One region of the Streptomyces sp. NPDC096323 genome, then DNA from elsewhere that is predicted to be linked to it. Evidence: predicted binding sites of a transcription regulator. Region 1 holds the regulator's gene; the other holds the start of a gene.
What was found. The regulator HspR, encoded in region 1, represses chaperone genes until heat shock. The targets are predictions, from matches to a motif close to TTGAGNNNNNNNNNCTCAA.

Region 1 (3,407 bases):
AGGAGCGCTTCAAGGAGATCTCCGAGGCGAACGACGTCCTCGGTGACACCAAGAAGCGCAAGGAGTACGACGAGGCGCGCGCCCTCTTCGGCAACGGCGGCTTCCGCGCCGGACCCGGCGGGGCCCAGGGCAACTTCAACTTCGACCTGGGGGACCTCTTCGGAGGCGCCCCGGGCGGGGGCCAGCAGGGCGGCGCCGGCGGTTTCGGCGGCGGCGGCCTGGGCGATGTCTTCGGCGGGCTCTTCAACCGGGGCGGCTCCACGGGCACCCGGGTGCAGCCGCGCCGCGGCCAGGACATCGAGTCCGAGGTGACGCTCAGCTTCACCGAGGCCGTCGACGGGGCCACGGTCCCGCTGCGGATGTCCAGCCAGGCGCCCTGCAAGGCGTGCTCCGGTACCGGCGACAGGAACGGCACCCCCAGGGTCTGCCCGACGTGCGTCGGCACCGGCCAGGTCTCGCGTGGCAGCGGCGGCGGGTTCTCGCTCACCGATCCCTGCGTGGACTGCAAGGGCCGGGGCCTCATCGCCCAGGACCCCTGCGAGGTCTGCAAGGGCAGCGGCCGGGCGAAGTCGTCCCGCACCATGCAGGTCAGGATTCCGGCGGGCGTCCTCGACGGCCAGCGGATCCGGCTGCGCGGCAAGGGCACCCCGGGCGAGCGCGGCGGTCCGGCCGGCGACCTCTACGTCGTCGTCCACGTCGACGCCCACCCGGTCTTCGGCCGCAAGGGCGACAACCTCACGGTCACCGTGCCCGTCACCTTCACGGAGGCGGCGCTCGGCGGTGAGGTGAAGGTCCCCACGCTCGGCGGACCGCCGGTCACCCTCAAGCTCCCGGCGGGCACGCCGGGCGGGCGCACCATGCGGGCCCGCGGCAAGGGCGCCGTCCGCAAGGACGGCACCCGCGGCGACCTGCTGGTCACCGTCGAGGTGGCGGTCCCCACCGACCTGGGCCCCGAGGCCCGGGACGCCCTGGAGACCTACCGCAAGGCGACCGCGGACGAGGATCCGCGGGCGGAGCTGTTCCAGGCAGCGAAGGGAGCTTGAGGTGGACGGCCGACGACGTAATCCGTACGAACTCACGGATGAATCCCCGGTGTACGTGATCTCGATCGCGGCCCAGCTCTCGGGCCTGCATCCGCAGACGCTGCGCCAGTACGACCGCCTCGGCCTGGTCTCCCCCGACCGCACGGCCGGACGCGGACGGCGTTACTCGGCCCGCGACATCGAGCTGCTGCGCACCGTGCAGCAGCTGTCGCAGGACGAGGGCATCAACCTGGCCGGCATCAAGCGCATCATCGAACTGGAGAACCAGGTAGCGGCCCTCCAGCAGCGCGTCGCCGAGCTCTCGGCGGCCGTGGACGGGGCGGCGGTGGCCATGCAGCAGCGCGAGGCGCAGGTGCATGCGTCGTACCGGCGCGACCTGGTGCCGTATCAGGATGTGCAGCAGACCAGCGCGTTGGTGGTCTGGCGGCCGAAGCGGCCGAAGGACTGAACGGGGCCTGCCCCCGTACGCACGAGGAGCCCGTCACCCCGGAACGTCGGGGGTGGCGGGCTTCTGCGTGGTGCCCGGGGGCGCGGGGCCTGTTGGTGCGCCCGGCGGTACGGGCTCGGTGATGCCGGACTGGGCGAGGAGGGCGCCGAGGTGGGTGCGGCTGGTGGCTTCGAGGGTCTGCATGAGCTTGGCGATGTGGGTGCGGCAGGTGCGGACGCTGATGCCGAGCTTGCGGGCGACGGCCTCGTCCTGGTTCCCCTCGGTCAGGAGACGGGCGATGCTGTGCTGGACGGCGGTGACGGGGGTGCCGGGGAGGGTGGTGGGGAGTTGCTGGTTGAAGGGAGTGGCCTGCGCCCACAGCGTCTCGTACATCCCGGCCAGGAAGCCGACGAGCGCGGGGTGGCGGATCTCGAGGGCGACGCTCCGGTCGGGCGTGGCGGGAACGTAGGCGATCTTGCGGTCGAAGATGAGGAGACGGTCGACGGCCCGTTCCAGGGTGCGTACCTGGAGGAGGCTGTCGGGTAGTTGGCCCATGTACGCCTTGAGTGCCGAGCTGTAGCGCGCCGAATGCTGGTAGATGTGGCGCAGCCGGACGCCCCGCTCCACGGTGGGCAAAGTGCCGGCCAGTGCCACATGGAGCTCTTCGGCCGGCCGCGTGCTGCCGGGCTGAATCATCAGGATCTCGCCATCTGTCTCGCACAGTGAACGGCTGATCGCAGCCTGAATGGCCAGCGGGCCGACGATTACGTCGATGGCGAGACGCGGCGGGCGTTCGAGGGATGTCAGCGGGATCAGTGCCTTGGCCAGGAGGTCGGCGTCCCGGGCCTGACGCAGGAGGCCCTGGGCCAAGGGATGCAGCAGGTGAGCGAGAGCCGCTCCCGGGGGTACGGGGCGCAGGAGCCGGCCGTCGTGCGGGTCGGGCCGCAGGAGAGCCGTGTCGATGAGGCAGGGCGCGGGTTCGACGGCTGACCGGGCGAGGCTGCCTCTGGCCAGTGCCTCGGCGTACAGACTGACGGCCACGTCGCACAGATCGCGGTCCACGTGCGTGTGCACGGGTCGTGCCGTCACGTCCGCGTCGGTCCGGCGATGCCCGACTGGACGAGGAGGGCGCCGAGGTGGGTGCGGCTGGTGGCGTCGAGGATCTGCATGAGCTTGGCGATGTGGGTGCGGCAGGTGCGGACGCTGAAGCCCAGTTTGCGTGCCACGGCCTCGTCATGGTGTCCCTCGACCAGGAGGCGGGCGATGCTGAGTTGCACGGCGGTGACGGGAGCCCCCGGGGTTGCCGTCTGCAGGTGTTCGGTGATGGGGGTGGCCTGCGCCCACAGCACCTCGTACACCTGCACCAGGTAGCGGACCAGAGCCGGATGGCGGATCTGGAGCGCCACCTCGCGGTCGGCCGTCGCGGGAATGAACGCCACCGCGTGGTCGAAGATGATGAGCCGGTCGATGGTCAGTTCCATCGTTCTCACTTCGACCTGGCCCGAGGGCATTCGCTCCAGGTAGTCCTTGACGGGGGCGCTGTAGCGCGCCGGGTGCTGGTAGATGTGGCGTAGCCGGGCCCCTCGGCTCACGGCTGCCAGTCCGTTGGCCAGCCCTTGGTTGATCTGCGCGGGCGACCGGTGGCCGCCCGGCTGAGCAGTCAGGACTTCTGTATGGGCGCCGGCGGCTGCTTCCTGGAGGGCGGAGTCGATCAGTTTCTTGCCTTCGAGGACGGTGATGGAGAGGTTGGGGTCCTCGCTCGCGATGGCCGCCAGTGGTGCCAGGGAGTCGACCAGTGCCGCGCTGCGGCGTACCTGCTCGAAGACGTCGCGGGTGAGGGGCTGCAGGAGATGGGTGAGCGCGACCGAAGGAGCGGCAGGGCACAGCATGGTCGTATCGCGTGGGTCCGGGTGGAGCAGGGCCATCTCGATGAGGCA
Region 2 (3,407 bases), on a different contig from region 1:
AGCGCGGACTCGTCGAGGGTGACCTCGGCCGGCTCCAGACCGGCCCGCTCCAGCTGGCGCGGGAGCAGGTGGTCGCGGGCGATGACGACCTTCTCGTCCTCGGTGTAGCCGTCGAGCCTGACCAGTTCCATCCGGTCGAGCAGCGCCTCCGGGATGGACTCCAGGACGTTGGCGGTGGCCAGGAAGACGACGTCGCTGAGGTCGAGCTCGACCTCCAGGTAGTGGTCGCGGAAGGTGTGGTTCTGGGCCGGGTCCAGCACCTCGAGGAGGGCCGCGGCGGGGTCGCCGCGGAAGTCGGAGCCGACCTTGTCGATCTCGTCGAGGAGGACGACCGGGTTCATCGAACCGGCCTCCTTGATGGCGCGGACGATGCGTCCGGGCAGCGCGCCGACGTACGTACGCCGGTGGCCTCGGATCTCCGCCTCGTCCCGGACACCGCCGAGGGCGACGCGGACGAACTTGCGGCCCATGGCGTGCGCCACGGATTCGCCGAGCGAGGTCTTGCCCACGCCGGGCGGCCCGACCAGGGCCAGCACGGCGCCGCCGCGCCGGCCTCCGACCACGCCGAGCCCGCGGTCGGCGCGCCGCTTGCGCACCGCGAGGTACTCGGTGATGCGCTCCTTCACGTCCTGCAGGCCCGCGTGTTCGGCGTCCAGGATCTCCTGGGCGCCCTTGATGTCGTACGCGTCCTCGGTGCGCTCGGTCCACGGCAGTTCGAGGACGGTGTCGAGCCAGGTCCTGATCCAGGAGCCCTCGGGGCTCTGGTCGGAGGAGCGCTCCAGCTTGTCGACCTCCTTGAGCGCGGCCTCGCGGACGTGCTCGGGGAGGTCCGCGGCCTCGACGCGCGCCCGGTAGTCGTCGGACTCGTCCTCCGGGTCACCGTTGAGTTCGGAGAGCTCCTTGCGTACGGCGTCGAGCTGGCGCCGCAGCAGGAATTCGCGCTGCTGCTTGTCGACGCCCTCCTGGACGTCCTTGGCGATGGACTCGGCGACGTCCTGCTCGGCGAGGTGCTCACCGAGCCACTGGATGGCGAGCTTCAGCCGGGCGACCGCGTCGGCGGTCTCCAGCAGCTGCACCTTCTGGGCCGTGGTGAGGAAGGGTGAGTACCCGGAGTTGTCGGCGAGCGCGGAGACGTCCTCGATCTGCTGGACCCGGTCCACGACCTGCCAGGCGCCGCGCTTCTTCAGCCAGCTGGTGGCGAGCGCCTTGTACTCCTTGACCAGTTCGGCGACGGCTCCGGGGACGGGGTCGGGGACGGAGGCGTCGACCCGGCTCCCCTCGACCCAGAGCGCGGCGCCCGGCCCGCTGGTCCCGGCCCCGATCCGCACGCGTCCGCGCCCGCGGATGAGGGCGCCCGGGTCACCGTCCGAGAGCCGCCCGACCTGCTCGACGGTCCCGATGACACCGATCCCGGTGTAGGTCCCGTCGATACGCGGAACGAGCAGCACCTCGGGCTTGCCGCCACCCTCGCGGGCCGCGGCCTGCGCGGCCTCCACCGCTGCGCGTACCTCGCGGTCGGACAGGTCCAGAGGCACCACCATTCCGGGCAGTACGACCTCGTCGTCGAGCGGCAGCACAGGCAGGGTGAGCGGAGTGACCGCATTGGACTCAGTAGCCATGATCTCCCCTTCGGCATTCAAGTTGAGCTGTACTGACTCAATGCTTGTGAGCCGCTCTGTGTTCCCGGGGTGGTGTTCGCTGTGAGCGATCACGGTATGACTGCCGCTGTGCACTCTCGGTGCAACGCCCAGCGGGGCGCGCCTACTCCCTCCACCACGGCCGCGTGCCGGAAATGGTCCCGGGCGGTCGCCCGGCCGCAGGCGGAGTGTCCTCACGAACGACGACCGAGGGCTGAACCGTGACACAGCACGATCGCCCGGGAGGGCTCACTGAGCCGCGCGCGGGCGGAGTTCGCGCCCGTCGTCGCGGCGGCCCGTTCCCGGATCGCCGAGGTCTTCGGCCCCACCCGGCTCGACAGCGCCTACGTCTACGGCAGCATTCCGCGCCGCACGGCCACGCCCGGCGTCTCCGGCCTGGACCTGCTGCTCGCGCTGCGCGGCGAACCCACCGCGACGGACCGCGCCGACGCCGACGCCGTCGAGGCCGGACTGGACGCGTCGTACGAGCAGATCGACGGCGCCGGCATCCTGCTCTTCGGCGCGGACACGCAGCTCAGCCCGCTCGAGCGCCATGACATGGGCTTCTTCGTCGCCTGCCTGTGCACCCCGCTGCCCGGGGACGACCTCGCCGCGCGGCTGCCGCACTACCGGCCGGCCTCGCTGCTCGCCCGCGAGACCAACGGGGATCTGTGCCTGGCGCTCCCGCGCCGGCGCAGGCGGGCCGCCGAGGCCACCACCGACGCCGCTCGCCGCTCGCTGAGCCGGGATGTCGCCCGCCGCATCGTGCGCACCGGCTTCACCCTGGTCATGCCGCAGCGGGGCGGCTGGACCAGCGATCTGGCCGAGTCGGCCGAGCCCTTCGCCCGCTACCGCCCGGACCTTCCGGAGCGGGCAGCGCAGATGCGGCTGGCCGCACGGGCCGGCCGCACTCCGACCGCCGACCCGGCAATCCTGTCCATGCTCGTCGACGACCTCGCTCCGTGGCTCGCGGCCGAACACATCGCGCTGCACGGCGAGAAGGCACCATGCCCCTGAGCGCGTCCGGCCCCGCCCTGCGTGAACCGGCCGCAGCCCGGGGCGTGGGTGGTGGCCTCGATGGCGTACGCGGCGGGGGCCGCTCTGTCCGTCGTACGCGGGCCGCGGCGCGAACGCGGGTGAAGCCCGCTCCCGTTCGGGTAAACCGCTGGCCGGGCCGTGGCCGGACCGGCCAGGATGGCGGGAACACCGACCGCCATCACCGGAGATCAGCGCCATGTCCCTCGCCTTCGGCCCCGACGCCCTCGCCCCCGTCACCCTGGACCGCCGTGAGGGACCGTACGGAGAGGTCGTCCTGCGCAGGCGGGGCGACGACTTCGAGATCATCGCCAACGGGTGCTTCCTGATGGACACGTCGGACGGGCGCTCCGAGCGGCTGCTGATCGACGCCGCGCTCGACGCACTGCCCGCCGGCCGGCCCGCCCCGGCCGTACTCATCGGCGGGCTCGGCGTCGGGTTCTCGCTCGCCCGGGCCGCCGCCGAGCCGCGGTGGGGGCGGATCGCGGTCGCCGAGCGGGAGCAGGCCATCGTCGACTGGCACCGTAAGGGGCCGCTGGCCGGGATCTCGGGGGCGGCGCTCGCCGATCCGCGGACCGTGGTCCTCACGACGGACCTGGTCGACCACCTCCGTACGACTACGGACCGTTACGACGCACTGTGTCTGGACATCGACAACGGGCCCGACTGGACCGTCACCGAGGGCAACGGAAATCTGTACTCCCCCGCCGGGCTCGCCGACTGCCGGGCACGCCT

Region 2: lon (endopeptidase La) is a predicted target of HspR. The motif match lies at 1,642-1,660, and genes of this name have one in related genera.

What each region holds. Positions count from the first base shown of each region.
Region 1 covers NZ_JBEOSI010000004.1:262,656-266,062, reverse strand. The annotation lists gene dnaJ (molecular chaperone DnaJ) at 1-1,043, shown strand, start outside; gene ABTX18_RS12525 (heat shock protein transcriptional repressor HspR) at 1,045-1,491, shown strand; gene ABTX18_RS12520 (helix-turn-helix transcriptional regulator) at 1,525-2,559, opposite strand; gene ABTX18_RS12515 (helix-turn-helix transcriptional regulator) at 2,556-3,407, opposite strand, start outside.
Region 2 covers NZ_JBEOSI010000003.1:323,863-327,269, reverse strand. The annotation lists gene lon (endopeptidase La) at 1-1,619, opposite strand, end outside; gene ABTX18_RS09325 (hypothetical protein) at 1,887-2,192, opposite strand; gene ABTX18_RS09320 (hypothetical protein) at 2,196-2,654, shown strand; gene ABTX18_RS09315 (spermidine synthase family protein) at 2,872-3,407, shown strand, end outside.